Regions from separate parts of the Streptomyces sp. NPDC058665 genome, predicted to be linked through region 2. Evidence: riboswitches for the same ligand, from Rfam matches in the RefSeq annotation. Region 2 holds a riboswitch; each other region holds the start of a gene.

Evidence for each region. Region 2 has a riboswitch for S-adenosylmethionine ahead of ACFWV8_RS24150 (amino acid ABC transporter permease). Riboswitches for the same ligand answer to the same signal wherever they lie in the genome.
Region 1: it holds a riboswitch for S-adenosylmethionine, as region 2 does, so the genes downstream of both, thrC (threonine synthase) here and ACFWV8_RS24150 (amino acid ABC transporter permease) in region 2, are expected to answer to the same signal.
Region 3: it holds a riboswitch for S-adenosylmethionine, as region 2 does, so the genes downstream of both, ACFWV8_RS32580 (aminotransferase class V-fold PLP-dependent enzyme) here and ACFWV8_RS24150 (amino acid ABC transporter permease) in region 2, are expected to answer to the same signal.

The regions. Positions count from the first base shown of each region.
Region 1 is NZ_JBHXRX010000042.1:23,596-28,633, forward strand. Features, by position in the region: gene ACFWV8_RS25230 (ubiquitin-like small modifier protein 1) at 100-375, opposite strand; gene thrC (threonine synthase) at 424-1,713, opposite strand; SAM riboswitch class I at 1,729-1,856, opposite strand; gene ACFWV8_RS25240 (glucosyl-3-phosphoglycerate synthase) at 1,974-2,915, shown strand; gene ACFWV8_RS25245 (hypothetical protein) at 2,964-3,137, shown strand; gene ACFWV8_RS25250 (trehalose-6-phosphate synthase) at 3,197-4,633, shown strand; gene otsB (trehalose-phosphatase) at 4,680-5,038, opposite strand, start outside.
Region 2 is NZ_JBHXRX010000038.1:44,000-49,037, forward strand. Features, by position in the region: gene ACFWV8_RS24135 (LLM class flavin-dependent oxidoreductase) at 1-789, opposite strand, end outside; gene ACFWV8_RS24140 (putative leader peptide) at 1,233-1,343, shown strand; gene ACFWV8_RS24145 (glutathione S-transferase C-terminal domain-containing protein) at 1,483-2,346, shown strand; SAM riboswitch class IV at 2,412-2,519, shown strand; gene ACFWV8_RS24150 (amino acid ABC transporter permease) at 2,844-3,824, shown strand; gene ACFWV8_RS24155 (amino acid ABC transporter ATP-binding protein) at 3,821-4,618, shown strand; gene ACFWV8_RS24160 (transporter substrate-binding domain-containing protein) at 4,680-5,038, shown strand, end outside.
Region 3 is NZ_JBHXRX010000071.1:33,635-38,672, reverse strand. Features, by position in the region: gene trpD (anthranilate phosphoribosyltransferase) at 1-1,020, shown strand, start outside; SAM riboswitch class IV at 1,258-1,375, shown strand; gene ACFWV8_RS32580 (aminotransferase class V-fold PLP-dependent enzyme) at 1,634-3,004, shown strand; gene ACFWV8_RS32575 (Lrp/AsnC ligand binding domain-containing protein) at 3,020-3,301, opposite strand; gene ACFWV8_RS32570 (rhomboid family intramembrane serine protease) at 3,298-4,008, opposite strand; gene ACFWV8_RS32565 (hypothetical protein) at 4,184-4,426, shown strand; gene ACFWV8_RS32560 (NYN domain-containing protein) at 4,463-5,038, shown strand, end outside.

The DNA.
Region 1 (5,038 bases), on a different contig from region 2:
CCCCTCCACTTCTCTCGCGGAGGGGGCAACGCCGTTCACTGTGCGTGCCGTTCGGCCGGGCGCTGCCGTTCGGCCGGGTGCCGCTGTCCGGCCCCTCGCTCAGCCGCCGGCGACCGCCGGGATGATCGAGATCCCCGCGCCGTCCGGGGTGGCGGTCTCCAGGCCCTGCTCGAAGCGGACGTCGTCGTCGTTCACGTACACGTTGACGAAGCGCCGGAGCTTGCCCTGGTCGTCCAGGACACGGGCGGCGATGCCCGGGTGGTTCGACTCCAGGGACTCGATGACCTGGGAGAGGGTCGTGCCCTCGGCCGGAACCTCGGCCTTTCCGCCGGTGTACGTACGGAGGATGGTGGGGATACGGACGTTCACGCTCATCGGTTTCTGCCTTCCGGGGAGTAGCGGCTTCTTGAGGGGCTCAACGGCTCAACGCGCCAGGCCGGCGGCGCGGAACGCGTCGAGGCTCGGCGGAATCGTCGCGGTCGGCCCCGTCGTCGGCGCGACGGCGTCCAGCGTCTTGAGCCCGTCACCCGTGTTCAGTACGACCGTGGTGAGCGCCGGGTCGAGCAGCCCCGCCTCGATGAGCTTGCGCGTCACACCCACGGTCACCCCGCCCGCCGTCTCGGCGAAGATCCCCTCGGTGCGCGCGAGCAGCTTGATCGCGTCCACGACCTGCTCGTCGTTCACGTCCTCGACGGCGCCGCCCGTGCGGCGGGCGATGTCCAGGACGTACGGGCCGTCGGCCGGGTTGCCGATCGCCAGTGACTTGGCGATGGTGTTCGGCTTCTGCGGCCGTACGACATCGTGGCCCGCCTTGAAGGCGACCGAGACCGGAGAACAGCCCTCGGCCTGCGCGCCGAAGATCTTGTACGGCTTCTCCTCGACCAGGCCGAGCGCGATCAGCTCCTTGAGCCCCTTGTCGATCTTCGTCAGCTGCGAGCCGGACGCGACGGGGATGACGAGCTGGTCGGGCAGCTCCCAGCCGAGCTGCTCGCAGATCTCGTACGCGAGGGTCTTGGAGCCCTCGCCGTAGTACGGGCGGAGGTTGACGTTGACGAAGCCCCAGCCCTCGCCCAGCGGGTCCCCGATGAGCTCGGAGCAGAAGCGATTGACGTCGTCGTAGTTGCCCTCGATACCGACGAGTTCGCCGCCGTAGATCGCGGCCATGACGACCTTGCCCTGCTCCAGGTCGTGCGGGATGAAGACGCAGGAGCGGAGGCCGGCACGGGCCGCGGCGGCGCCGACGGCGCCCGCGAGGTTGCCGGTGGAGGAGCAGGAGAGCGTGGTGAAGCCGAAGGCGCGGGCGGCCTCGACGGCGATGGCGACGACGCGGTCCTTGAAGGAGTGCGTCGGGTTGCCGGAGTCGTCCTTCACGTACAGGCCGCCGGTGACACCCAGCTCACGGGCGAGGTTGTCGGCCTTGACGAGCTTGGTGAAGCCGGGGTTGATGTTCGGCTTCGACGCGACGTCGGCGGGGACGGGCAGCAGCGGCGCGTAGCGCCAGATGTTGTCGGGGCCCGCGGCGATTCGCTTCTTCAGGCCTTCGGGGTCGCCCACCGGGAGGTCGTAGGCTACTTCGAGGGGGCCGAAACAGCTCTGACAGGCGAAGATCGGGCCGAGCTCGAAGCGCTCCCCGCATTCGCGGCACGAGAGGGCGGCGGCGGGTCCGAGGTCGACAGCGCCGGAAGTGTTCTGCTGGACGGTCTGCACAGCCATGAAGGCGAGGCCCTTTCCTCATCTTCCTCGCGACGCATCTCGCCGCGAGACGGAATTGGCACCTTCCCCACCGTGACCTCGCGGTCGGCGGGAGGGTTGCCGGGGCTTCAACGGGCCGTTCCCTCTGCCCCTCTGGATGAGCGGTATTCGATTGTCGGCGTCCTGACCCCCGACATGCGACGGTCATTCGCGTTGTTCAAGACTGTAACCGAACCCCTGGACGGTTGAGACCTTCGTCCGATCCGCGAGATGGAGATCACGTGCTGCGAGAAGTGGAGCGCTGGCTGGCCCGGCGGTCCTGGCCTGCGGCGGAGCGGCCGGTCGACCGGCTGGCCGGCGCCAAGCAGGGAGCGCGGGTCAGCGTGGTGCTCCCGGCTCTGAACGAGGAGGCGACGGTCGGCTCGATCGTGTCGGTGATCCGGCGTGAACTGATGGCCGGTCCGGCGCCGCTCGTCGACGAACTGGTCGTGATCGACTCGGGCTCGACCGACCGTACGGGAGAGTTCGCGGCGGCGGCCGGGGCACGGGTGGTGCACCGGGACGACATACTGCCGAGGCTGCCGGCGGTGCCCGGCAAGGGCGAGGTGCTGTGGCGCTCGCTGCTGGTGACGAGCGGCGACATCGTCTGTTTCGTGGACGCGGATCTGAGGGATTTCTCGGCGCGGTTCGTGTCGGGGACGGTGGGGCCGCTGCTCACCGATCCGGACGTGCAGTTCGTGAAGGCGATGTACGACCGCCCGCTCGGCGACGAGCCGGGGCAGGGCGGCCGGGTGACGGAGCTGGTGGCGCGTCCGCTGCTGAATCTGCACTGGCCGCTGCTGGCGGGCTTCGTGCAGCCGCTGGGCGGTGAGTACGCGGTACGGCGCTCGCTGCTGGAGCGGCTGCCGTTCCCCGTGGGGTACGGGGTGGAGCTGGGGCTGCTGGTGGACGCGCTGCACACGGTGGGGCTCGACGCGCTCGGCCAGGTCGACGTCGGGGCGCGCAGGCACCGGCACCAGGACGGGCAGGCGCTGGGGCGGATGGCGGCGGCGATCTACCGGACGGCGCAGCTGCGGCTGTCGCGGGGGCATCTGGTGCGGCCGGAGCTGACGCAGTTCGAGCGGGGCAAGGGGGGCTTCGAGGCGCGTACGTACGCGGTGGACACCGAGGAGCGGCCACCGATGCGGGAGATCGCGGAGTACGCGGCGCGCCGCGCGGCCTAGCCGTCGGGTTCGTATGATCTAAGTATCGATTTGCCTATATTGCCCGGTATGTCGATGACTGTGATGAGCGCGTTGCCCGCGACGACCGCCATGAGCGCGATGGCCGTTTCGGCCCTGACCTCTGAACAACTCTGGTTGTTGGGTGGCATGGCCCTCGCCCTCGTCGGCGCGGGGGTGGTGGCGGTGGCGGCAGTCCATGGGAGGGGCAGGGGCCGTGGCTGATCCACGCCGACCTGAAACCGTACGTTTGAGCGTTTCCGCGAAGGGCTAGGTTTCGCCACATGGTCTCCGAGATGGTCCCCGAGCCGCCCGCCCAGGTCCTTGTCGCTTCCAATCGCGGTCCCGTCTCGTACAAGCTCGGTGAGGACGGCGCCCTGACCGCCGGGCGCGGCGGCGGAGGCCTTGTCTCCGGGCTCTCGGCCATCGGCCCCGACACGAACGCCGTGTGGGTCTGCGCGGCCCTCGGCGACGGCGACCGCGAGGCGGTCCGGCGCACCGGCGGCCGGCTGGACACCGCCGACACGGGCGGACAGCGCGTCAGGATGCTCGGGATCCCGCCGGATGTGTACGCGGACGCGTACAACGGCGTCGCGAACTCCACGCTCTGGTTCGTCCACCACCTGCTCTACCAGACACCGCTGGAGCCGGCCTTCGGCAGCGGGTTCCGGGCGCAGTGGGCGTCGTACGAGGCGTACAACCGCGCGTTCGCGGAGGCCCTGGCCGACGAGGCGGGCGACGGTGCGGCCGTCCTGATCCAGGACTACCACCTGGCCCTGGTGCCCGGCATGCTGCGGGCGCTCCGCCCCGACCTGCGGATCGGGCACTTCTCGCACACGCCGTGGGCGCCGGTGGACTACTTCCGGCTGCTGCCCGACGACGTCGCGCGCCAGCTGCTGCGCGGCATCCTCGGCGCGGACCGCGCCGCGTTCCTGACCCACCGCTGGGCCGACGCGTTCACCGCGTGCTGTACGGAACTGCTGGGCGGTACGGGCAAGACACGGATCGGCGTGCACGGTCTGGGCGCGGACGCGGACTTCCTGCGCGAGCGCGCGAACCGGCCCGACGTGGACGAGCGCCTCGCCGAGCTTCGCGAGCAGATCGGCGGGACCGCCGACGCGCCCCGCAGGACGATCGTGCGCGTGGACCGCACGGAGTTGTCGAAGAACATCGTGCGGGGCCTGCACGCGTACCGGCAGCTGCTGACCGAACGGCCGGAGTGGCGCGAGCGGGTCACGCACGTGGCGTTCGCCTATCCGTCCCGGCAGGACCTCGCGGTCTACCGCGACTACACGGCGCGGGTCCAGGAAGTGGCCGACGAGATCAACTCCGAGTTCGGGACGCCCGGTTGGACACCGGTGGTACTGCACGTCAAGGACGACTTCGCGCGCTCGCTCGCCGCGTACCGCCTGGCGGACGTGGCGCTGGTAAACCCGATCCGCGACGGCATGAACCTGGTCGCGAAGGAGATCCCGGTCGTCTCCGAGAACGGGTGCGCGCTGGTGCTGTCGCGGGAGGCGGGCGCGTACGAGGAGCTGGGCGAGGACGCGCTGGTGGTGAACCCGTACGACGTGACGGCCACGGCGGCGGCGCTGCACGAGGCCCTGACGATGGACGACGACGACCGCACGGCACGCACGAAGCGCCTGGCCGCCGCCGCGACGGCGCTGCCGCCGCAGCGGTGGTTCCTGGACCAGCTTGACGCGCTGGTGAGCGGCTGAGCGGGCAGAGCGGCTGGGCAGAGCGGCGCGGCGTTTGCGCCGCCCGTCAGAGGCGGGCCGCCACCGACGCGAGGAAACCGACCAGCGCGCCAGGGCCCGGCAGCACCAGGTCGGCCTGGTCGGCGAGTTCGGGGACGTCCCCCGTACCGCTGCACAGCAGCAGACCCGGACAGCCCTGCGCGCGCAGGGCGTTGACCGCGGCGAAGGCCGGGAGGTCGCCCAGGTCGTCGCCGCCGTAGACGACCGTCTCGGCGCCGGCCTCGCGGACGTACTCCTGAAGGGCCACGCCCTTGTCCACGCCGGGCGGGCGCAACTCCAGGACCATACGGCCCGGTTCGAGCACCAGGCCGTGCCGGGCCGCCAGGTCGGCGAGGGGTCCGCGCAGGGCGTCGAAGGCCCCTTGCG
Region 2 (5,038 bases):
CGTGGCCCCCGGGGTGTCCAGCGCCACCTCGACCTCGGCGAGGACGCGGGGCGTACCGGCGGCGGCAGCGGCCGTGGCGACCGACGCCAGGTCGCGCCCCTCGACGAGAGCGACGTCGAGTTGTGCGGCGGGAATCCGGTCGGGCCGTCCCAGGACGACGAGTTGGCCCTGGGGCGGGCGCGGCACGATCGCCGGACCCTTGACGGCATAGGTCTCACCGGTGAAGTCGATGTAGTGGAGCCGTTCGCGGTCGAGGTAGCGGCCGGTGGCCACGGAACGGATGACCGCGTCGTCCTCCCACGAGTCCCACAGGGCGCGGGCCACCTCGACCCCGTCACGGGACTCCCGGGCCCGCGCGCCGGTGTCGGCGACCAGTGGGCGCCCCCAGGCACGGGCCGCCTCGGGACGTTCCTCCTCCGTCACCACCCACCCGGCGCGACCGGCGGAGATATGGTCCAGGGCCGCCAACTGGCTGGAGACATGGAAGGGTTCGGCGTACGTCACCGGGACGACGGGCGCGATTCCGATGGTGCTCGTGGACGCCGCGACGAAAGCCGCCCGCTCCACCGCGCCGATACGGCCCACCGGATCCGGTGCGGCGCCGGGAGGCAGCACGCCGTCGTCCAGGGTGAGCAGGGTGAACCCGGCGTTCTCGGCGATGGCGGCGACACGGGCCACGCGGCGAGGTGTGAGCAGCTGACCGGGGGAGTGGGCGGCGCGGCGCCAGGCCGCGGGATGGGCGCCGTCGCCGTCGATCTCGACGGCGAGGTGCAGGGCGGGACCGGACAAGGGGGTTCCTTCCGGGAAACACGATGACTCGCGGCCACAGGGCCACGACGAGACAGCCGGCCCGACGGCCGGCGGTGATCAGACGTGTACGGAAGGACAGACGGCGGAGGAGGTACGGCAGTAGTCGACATGCCGCCGGGTGATGAGCCGCGCGCCAGACGCCGCAGGCCAGGCGGGACTTCGAAGGCACGGCCTGGTGCACGTACCACGCGATGCCGCGTCCGGAACGTGCATCAAAGCCTCCACCCGTGAAGGAACTTTCCCTTTCAACGTACGTCGCCCGCCCCCGTGAGTGTCAAGGTCCACCCCGGCGGAGGGGCGCGGTCGGCCGGCTGTCCGGCCGCCGTCCGCCGGGGCGTTCGGCGGTGCGGGACGGCCCTCTTGACGCCGGTGTCGGTGGGGCCGACACTCACTGGAGAATCCTAGTAAATAGGTAGGGAAATATGAGGCGCTTTGATCCGGTCACCGTCCGAGTGAGCCGTTCGCCTCTTCTGACCTCCCGGCGTCATATCGATCTGCTTCGTGTCTGCAGCGCGGTCAGCCCCAAGGGCTGAACTCCGCCTGCCCCGCGTCCACGGCGTCCCCTGGAACGCCGCGCCCGCCCTCCGCACGGACGACGGGAATCCGGCAACACACCCCAGCCCGACATCGCTTCCGCCGCGCGTACGTCTGCGCCCGCTCCCGGGGAGAGTCATGACCGTCACACCGCTGGCTGCCCGCCCGTCCCTCCGGCCCGAGCCCGCCTTCCGGGGCCGGATCGGCCCGGACGCGCGCAGCGGCCACTACGCCGTTCCCGGCCGCTACCGCCTGCATCTGTCGACCACCTGTCCCGACGGCCTGCGCATCGCCGTCACCCACGGCCTGCTCGGCCTGGACACCGTCTGTCCGATGACCGGACTGCCCGCCGTGCCCGACTGTCCCGATGGCGGCCACTCGGCCCTGCGCCCGCTCTACGAGGCCAGCGCCCACAGGTACCCCGGCCCCGCCGTCGCTCCGGTGCTCAGCGACGACTGGTCCGGACGGATCGTCAGCACCCACGCCCCGGACATCATGCGCGACCTCGCCCGCCGCTTCGGCGGCGGCGGTCCCTCGCTCTACCCTTGCGGCGCGGAGCCGGAGATCGAGGCCGTGGAGCGGATGTGCGCGCGGGGCATCGAGGAGGCCGCCCAGCACGCCGGTTCGGCCGGTGGGGAGCAGGCGGAGCGCGACACAGCACTCGGGACGCTGCTGGAGACCCTGGACGCGCTGGAGCACCGGCTCGTCGGGCGCACCTACCTGATCCGCGACGAAATCACCGCAGCCGATGTCGAGTTGTGGGTCGCGCTGGTCCAACTCGACACCGTGCACCGCGACCACCTGGACGCCTCCGCCGTCCGGCGCATCGCCGGCCATCAGACCCTGTGGGCCTACGCCCGCCGGCTCGCCGCCCACCCGGCCTTCGGCGGCCACCTCGACCTCGACGGCATCGAACGCCGTCACCACGCGCGCTGCCAGGGCCTGGAGGCCGCCGGAGCGGCGGTCCAGATCCTCGACTGGGCCGCGCACTCGTCCCCTTAGCCGTTCCACCTGGTGGACCGGCGTTGACATTCGTTCGGGCGGATGTCTTAACTACGGCCCAGAATGGTCATGAGCGTCAGCGACAAGCCCTGGCTTGCTGACCGGCAACCCCGCACCGCAGGGGGTGCCCCAGGTGACGACCGGACCGGATGACACTTCGGTAAGCGCCAGGCCCACACAGGGCCGAGACAGTGACGGTGACGCCATGTACGCAGCTCCCAGGACGGCGACACGCCGCCCGCAGGGCTGCGTACAGCCGTACCCGAACATCCTCGTCGCCGATCGCGCCGTCGATCTGCTTCGCGTGAACAGCGCGCTGTGTACCGCACCGGGCCGTGCCCGCTGTCGGGGCTGACCTCTCCCCGCAGCCTCGATCCCCTGACGAACACCGCGCTCGCGGTGTGCCGTCGTCCTCCCTGCCCCTGGTACCTCGCCGTGGCATCCGCCGCCGCACGCCGGCGCGCTGTCCGTGATGTCCGAACCAGCCGGAGCCCACCATGAGTGAACCCCCTGGCGCCACCGTCACCCTCCCCGAGGCGCCGACCGACGACGAACCGTCGAAAGCCTTCACCGCCCAGCGAGTTCTGCCGTTGCGGCGGCCGGGACGCTGGATCGGCACCGCGGTCGTGCTGGTCCTGGTCGCCCAGTTCGTGCACGGGCTGGTCTCCAACCCCTTCTACCAGTGGGACCGCTGGAGCTACTGGTTCTTGCGCCCCACCATCCTCGACGGCCTGCTGATCACCCTCGAAGTCACCGCCTACAGCGCGGTGCTGGGCCTGCTCGGCGGCATCGTGCTCGCCCTGGCCCGGCTCTCGAAGAGCCCGGTGCTGCGCGCGGTCAGCTGGACCTATGTCTGGGCCCTGCGCTCCATCCCGCTCATCGTTGTGCTGATCCTCCTCTACAACTTCAGTGCCCTGTACGAGACGTTGAGCGTCGGCATTCCCTTCGGCCCGGCCTTCTTCTCCTTCGACGAGTCGAGACTCGCCACCGACATGGTCGTCGCCGTCATCGGCCTCAGCCTCAACGAGGCCGCCTACGCGGCCGAGGTCGTCCGCGGCGGCATCCTCTCCGTCGACCAGGGCCAGCACGAGGCGTCCGCGGCGCTCGGCCTGCCGAAGTCCTACCAGTTCCGGAAGATCGTCTTTCCGCAGGCGCTGCGCTCGATCGTCCCGAACTACGTCAACCAGCTCATCGGCCTGATCAAGGCCACCTCGCTGGTCTTCTACGTCTCCCTGCTGGACCTGTTCGGTTCCGCGCAGACCATGGGCTCCACCTACCCCGGCGACATCGTGCCGCTGCTGCTGGTCGTCACCGTCTGGTACCTGATCCTGACCAGCGTCGTCTCCGTCATCCAGTTCTACGTCGAGCGGCACTACGCCCGAGGTGCCACCCGCGGCCTGCCGCCTACGCCGCTGCGGAAGCTCCGCACCGGTCTCACCGACCTGCGCGTCCGCATCCGCCGGGAGGCCGCCGTATGACCGCCAAGACGCTCGACGCCCTGGCGGATGCCGACGCCGCCGCCGTCGAGGTGCACGGTGTGCACAAGTGGTACGGCACCCACCGGGTGCTGGACGGCATCGACCTGACCGTCCGTCCCGGCGAGGTCACCGTCATCCTCGGCCCCTCCGGATCCGGCAAGTCCACCCTGCTGCGGGTCATCAACCACCTGGAGAAGCCCGAGATCGGCTACGTCAGCGTCAACGGCGAGCCGATCGGCGTGAAGCGGCAGGGCAAGTGGCTGAAGGAACTGAGCGAGCGGGCCATCCTCACCCAGCGCGGGCGGATCGGCTTCGTCTTCCAGAACTTCAACCTGTTCCCGCACCTGACCGTCCTCGACAATGTGGCCGCGGCCCCCGTCGCCACCGGCCGGCTGGGCAAGCCCGAGGCGCGGCAACTCGCCCGCCAACTCCTCGGCCGGGTCGGCCTCGCCGACAGGACCGGCGCCTACCCGCGCCAGCTCTCCGGCGGTCAGCAGCAGCGCGTCGCCATCGCCCGAGCCCTCGCCCTGCGCCCCGGCGTCATCCTGTTCGACGAGCCCACATCCGCCCTCGACCCCGAACTGGTCGGCGAAGTCCTCGCCGTCATCAGGGATTTGGCGACCGGTGGCACCACTCTCGTCATCGTCACCCACGAGATCGGCTTCGCCCGCGAGATCGCCGACCGGGTCGTCTTCATCGACGGCGGCAAGATCATCGAGCAGGGTCCGCCCTCCGAGGTCCTCGACAAGCCCCGGCACGAGCGGACCAGGGACTTCCTCAGCAAGGTCCTCTGACCCGCCGCGCCCCCGACCTCCCCCACGCCACCCTCATCACCTCCAGCGACAAGGAATGGCCATGCCTACCCACTTCACCCGACGCGGCCTGATACGCGGCATCACCGCGGCGACCGCCGTCGCCTCCCTGGCCACCGGGCTCGCCGCCTGCGGGGGCGACAGCGACGCGGCCACCTCCACCGACACCGCCGCCAGGACCGGCGAGGTCGTCATCGGCCAGGTCTCCAACGGCGCCGCCCGGCAGACCACCATCAAGGTCTCCGAGGTCACGTCCATCAGCGCCGAACTGCCCGCCGCTGTCAGGAAGAGCGGCAAGCTGGCGATCGGCGTCGGCGCCCTGCCGGCCGGCTTCCCGCCCCTGGCTTACGTGGGCAGCGACCAGAAGACCCTCACCGGTGCGGAACCCGACCTGGGCCGACT
Region 3 (5,038 bases), on a different contig from region 2:
TCCTGGCCGGGTGTACTGAACCCGCTGCTGCGCGGTGAGGACCTCGACGCCGAGGACACCGCCTGGGCCATGCACCGCATCATGAGCGGCGAGGCCACCGACGCGCAGATCGCGGGCTTCGCGGTCGCGCTGCGCGCCAAGGGCGAGACTGTCGACGAGGTCACGGCACTCGTGGGCGCCATGTACGAGCACGCCAACACCATCGAGGTCCCCGGCGACACCGTCGACGTCGTCGGCACCGGAGGTGACCTCGCCAAGACCGTCAACATCTCCACGATGGCGGCGATCGTGGTGGCCGGATCGGGCGGCAAGGTTGTCAAGCACGGCAGCCGGGCGGCCTCGTCCGCGAGCGGCGCCTCCGACGTGCTGGAGAAGCTCGGCGTCAATCTGGAACTGACGCCGCAGCGGGTCGTGGAGGTCGCCGAGGAAGCCGGCATCACCTTCTGCTTCGCGGCCAAGTTCCACCCGGCGCTGCGGCACGCGGCTAAGGCCCGCAAGGAACTCGGCGCGCAGACCACGTTCAACATCCTGGGCCCGCTCACCAACCCGGCGCGGGTCCGCTCCCAGGCGGTCGGGGTCGCGGACATCCGGATGGCGCCCATCGTGGCCGGGGTGCTCGCAGCGCGGGGCAACTCCTCGCTCGTCTTCCGCGGCGACGACGGTCTGGACGAGCTGACCACGACCGCCACCTCACACGTATGGGTGGTTCGGGACGGCCAGGTCACCGAGCAGTCCTTCGACCCCAGGGACATCGGTCTGGAGCTGGTCCCGGTCGAGGCCCTGCGCGGTGCGGACGCCTCGTACAACGCCGACGTCGCGCGCCGGCTGCTGGAGGGCGAGACCGGCCCCGTACGGGACGCGGTCCTGCTGAACGCGGCGGCGGCGCTGGTGGCGCTCGAACCGGCGGACACCCCACTGAACGACCAGCTCGCGGAGAAGATGGTGCGGGCGGCACGCGCGGTGGACTCGGGCGCGGCGAAGCAGGCGCTGGACCGCTGGGTGGCCGCGAGCAACGCGTAACGGCCTGCCGCCGGCCCGGATCGGCGGGGTGCTGCGGTCGGGACGGCGTCCCGGGCCGTCGGCCCGTGGACCTCGCCTGCCGTCGATCGCCGGACGGCCGCATCGCGGCCCGTCCGCGATCGAGGACGAACCGGCCCCCGGGGCCGGCCCGGTCGAACCGATCCTGACGAGGCACGGGTGTCCCGTATGACGGACGCCCTCTGGGCCGTCTCGCTGTGGTGGGGTAATCTCACCCCAGGTCATGAGTGACAGCGACTACGGCCCCGGCCCGCTGTCCGGCAACCCTCCGTCCGTGGCGGGGTGCCCCGGGTGAAGACCAGGCCGTAGCCAGCGAGGTCTACGGCAAGCGCGGACCCCTGGACATCGTTCGGATGTCGTCATCCCTGGGGTCCTGGTCCTCAAGGGAGCAGTCTCGTGAGCAAGCGAATGCGATAGGGCTTCAGGCCCGTTCCCCGCGCGCGTCGCGGCGGAACGGGAGCCGGCCCTCTTCAGTGAGCCCCACACCCCGCGCGACCTTCCGCGCCGTCACGGCACCGCGTGTGCCGTCGCGACGGCGTGCCCGTCCGCCGGGTCCTGATGCCGTTTCCGCCTTGTCCCGCCGGGAGATACCGACATGTCCGCACAGACCGACACGCCTCACCGCACCAGCACCGACCAGCCGCTCCCCGTCCTCGGACGTGACGTCACCGTCCCCCTCGTCACCGGCGGTGAGGTCACCTACGCCGCGCTCGACTACGCCGCCAGCGCCCCCGCGCTCCAGCGGGTCTGGGACGACGTCGCCGCCTACGCCCCGTACTACGGCAGCGTCCACCGCGGTGCCGGATATCTCTCGCAGCTCTCCACCGACCTCTTCGAGAACAGCCGCCGTACCGTCGCCGGCTTCCTCGGCTGTCGCGAGGACGACCAGGTCGTCTTCACCCGGTCCACCACCGACTCGCTGAATCTGCTGGCCGCCGTGCTGCCCGCCGACTGCGAGGTGTTCGTCTTCGAGACCGAGCACCACGCGTCACTGCTGCCCTGGCGCGACGCACGCGTCAGCTACCTGAACGCGCCGCGCACCCCCGAAGAGGCCGTCGCCACGCTGGAGCGGGCGCTGGCGGGCCGGTGTGACCCGAAGGGCCCCGCGCTGGTGTGTGTCACCGGAGCCTCCAACGTCACCGGCGAGCTGTGGCCCGTACGGGAACTGGCCGCCGCCGCCCACGCCCACGGCGCGCGCGTGGTCCTCGACGCCGCGCAGCTCGCCCCGCACCACCCCGTGGACATCGCGGAGCTGGACGTGGACTGGGTCGCCTTCTCCGGGCACAAGCTGTACGCGCCGTTCGGCTCCGGTGTGCTCGCGGGCCGCGCCGACTGGCTGCGGGAGTCGGAGCCGTATCTCGCCGGTGGCGGCGCCAGCCGCAAGGTCGCGCGCCGTGGCGACGGGGGAGTGGACGTCGAGTGGCACACCACCCCCGCGCGCCACGAGGCCGGATCGCCGAACGTCATCGGTGTGTACGCGATCGCCTCGGCCTGCAAGGCGCTCACCGAAGCCGGCTTCGACCGCCTCGTCGAGCGCGAGCGGGAACTGGTGGCCCGGGTGTGCGCGGAACTCGCCGAGGTCCCCGAGGTGCGGGTGCTCTCGCTCTTCGGCGACGCCGCGCCCCGCGTCGGCGTCATCTCCTTCGTGGTCGACGGCTGGAACAGTTCCCACTTCGCCGCCGCGCTCTCGGCGGAGTACGGCATCGGCGTACGCGACGGGCTCTTCTGCGCCCACCCGCTCGTCCGCACCCTGCTGGGCGGCGACGCGGAGGACCCGGGGGAGTGCGGCGCGCCCGACGCCGGTCCCGGCGAGAAGTCGCTCAACGCGATCCGGGTCAGCTTCGGGGCCGGTACGCCGGACGAGCACGTGGCCCGGTTCACCGGCGCCGTCAGGGAACTCGTCCGGGACGGCGCGCGCTGGAACTACCGCACCGAGGACGGCCGTTGCGTCCCCGACCGCGGCTGACCCACCCCGCTCGGATCAGGCGTCGAGGCCGATCGCGAAGGCCGCTTCCAGGTCGTGCTGGGAGTACGTACGGAACGCCACATGCGTGTCCGTGGCCTCGACGCCCGGGATCTTGCTGATGCTGCCGGGGATGACGTCCGCCAGGTCGTCGTGTTTGGCGACCCGCACCATGGCGATCAGGTCGTAGGTGCCGGTGACGGAGAAGACCTCGCTGACGCTCTCCAGCGCCGCGATCGACTCGGCGATCTCGGGGATCCGGTCGACGCTGGTCTTGATGAGCACGATCGCGGTGATCACGGTTGACGTTCTCCCTCGGGGGCCGCTGAACGGGACTTCACTCTAGCCGTACGCCGGAAGAGCCCCCAGGCGGCGACGAAGCCCAGCGCGAAGCCCACCAGATGCGCCAGATACGCCACGCCGGGGCCCGGCTCGGCGTCGCGGGCCGCCAGCCACTGGAGGACGAACCAGAAGATCAGGACGATCCAGGCGGGGAAGCGCAGCGGCAGGAAGAAAAGGAACGGAAAGAGGCTGGTGACGCGTGCGCGGGGAAAGAGACAGAGAAAGGCACCCAGCACGCCGGAGATCGCGCCCGACGCACCCACCAGGGTCTGGTCGGACTCGGCGTTCACCGCCGCGTAGGCGAGCAGGGCGAGATAGCCGCAGACGAGATAGAAGAGGGTGAACCGCACCCTCCCCATCCGTTCCTCGGCCATCGCCCCGAAGACATGGAGGAAGAGCAGATTGCCGAGCAGATGGAGCCAGCTGCCGTGGATGAACAGCGCGGTGAGAGGGGTGAGCAGAGCGTGGGAGTCACCGGCGGTCAGCTGGTCGGGGATCACCCCCCAGCGTTCGAAGTACGAGCTCTGCGCCGCGAGCAGCGTGTCACCCGTCCCGTACGCGGGGTTGAACCCCGACAGCGGGCCGGTCAGGAAGGCCAGGGAGCACAGACCGATCAGACCGTAGGTCATCACCGGCGCTCCGGTGGTCGCCCGCCAATTGATCATCCAAGGATCATCCCGTACGAGGACAGACAGGCACAGACCGCCTCGCCGCGACCTGGGACTTGCGGGAGGCCGTAGGGTTACGGGCGCGTACATCCATGGAACGGTGCCGTACCGGTGACCGGTGCGGCAGGCTCGAACTCACGACATCAGGGCTCGACGAAATGAGGACGGCACGATGACGACGGTTCCCTTGCCGACCGACGCCACCCGGTGGCGCTGCACGCTGTGCGGCAATCTCACCAGGTTCGACGTGACGCGTTCGTCCAAGGTGGTGGAGTACGTCCATCTGGACCTGGCCGGGACGTCGAAGGTCGAGGAGCGCGACGTGGTCAGTGAGACCATCGAGTCCGTCCGCTGCCGCTGGTGCAACGCGGTGGATCAGATCGAACTGGTTGACAGGCCGGGCGCCGGTTCCTGAGGGAGCCGCCCGAAAGGGTAGTGGGGTGAACGGATCGTGGAGCAGCCAGCACGTGGCGCCGAGCCGGCCGGTGCGGCCGACGGCGACGCCGAGGCGCTCGACAGACCGCTGCCCGAGTCCGTACGGCGCCGGGTCGTGGCGCTGGTCTCGGACGCCTTCGGCGGTCTGACCGTCACCGAACTGCCCACCCAGCTGCGCCAGTACGCGCGCTTCACCCCGACCAGGCGGGCCCGGTTCGCGGGCAACGCGATGGCCGCCGCCCTGGAGAGCGACCCGGTGTTCCGGCAGCGGATCGGTGAGCGGTTCGGCCAGGCGGACCCCGAGCTGGCCGCCGCCGTGGAATCCGGCTCGCCGCCCCCGGCCGCCGACCCCGTCGACGTGGCGGCGGCCGCCTATGTCCTGCGGCCCGTCGGCTGGGTGAAGCTGGTGGCCGCCGCCGGCGAGGAGGTCCAGCGCGCCGACGCCGAGCGCGTCGACGAGGAGAACCGCCGCGAGTTGGAGCGGCTGCGTGAGGAGCTGGACGAGGCCCGCGCCGCGACGAGGAGCGAGACCGAGCGGCTGCGTACGGAGCTGGACACCGCCCGCAAGGAGGCCGAGTCCACGCACCGTAAG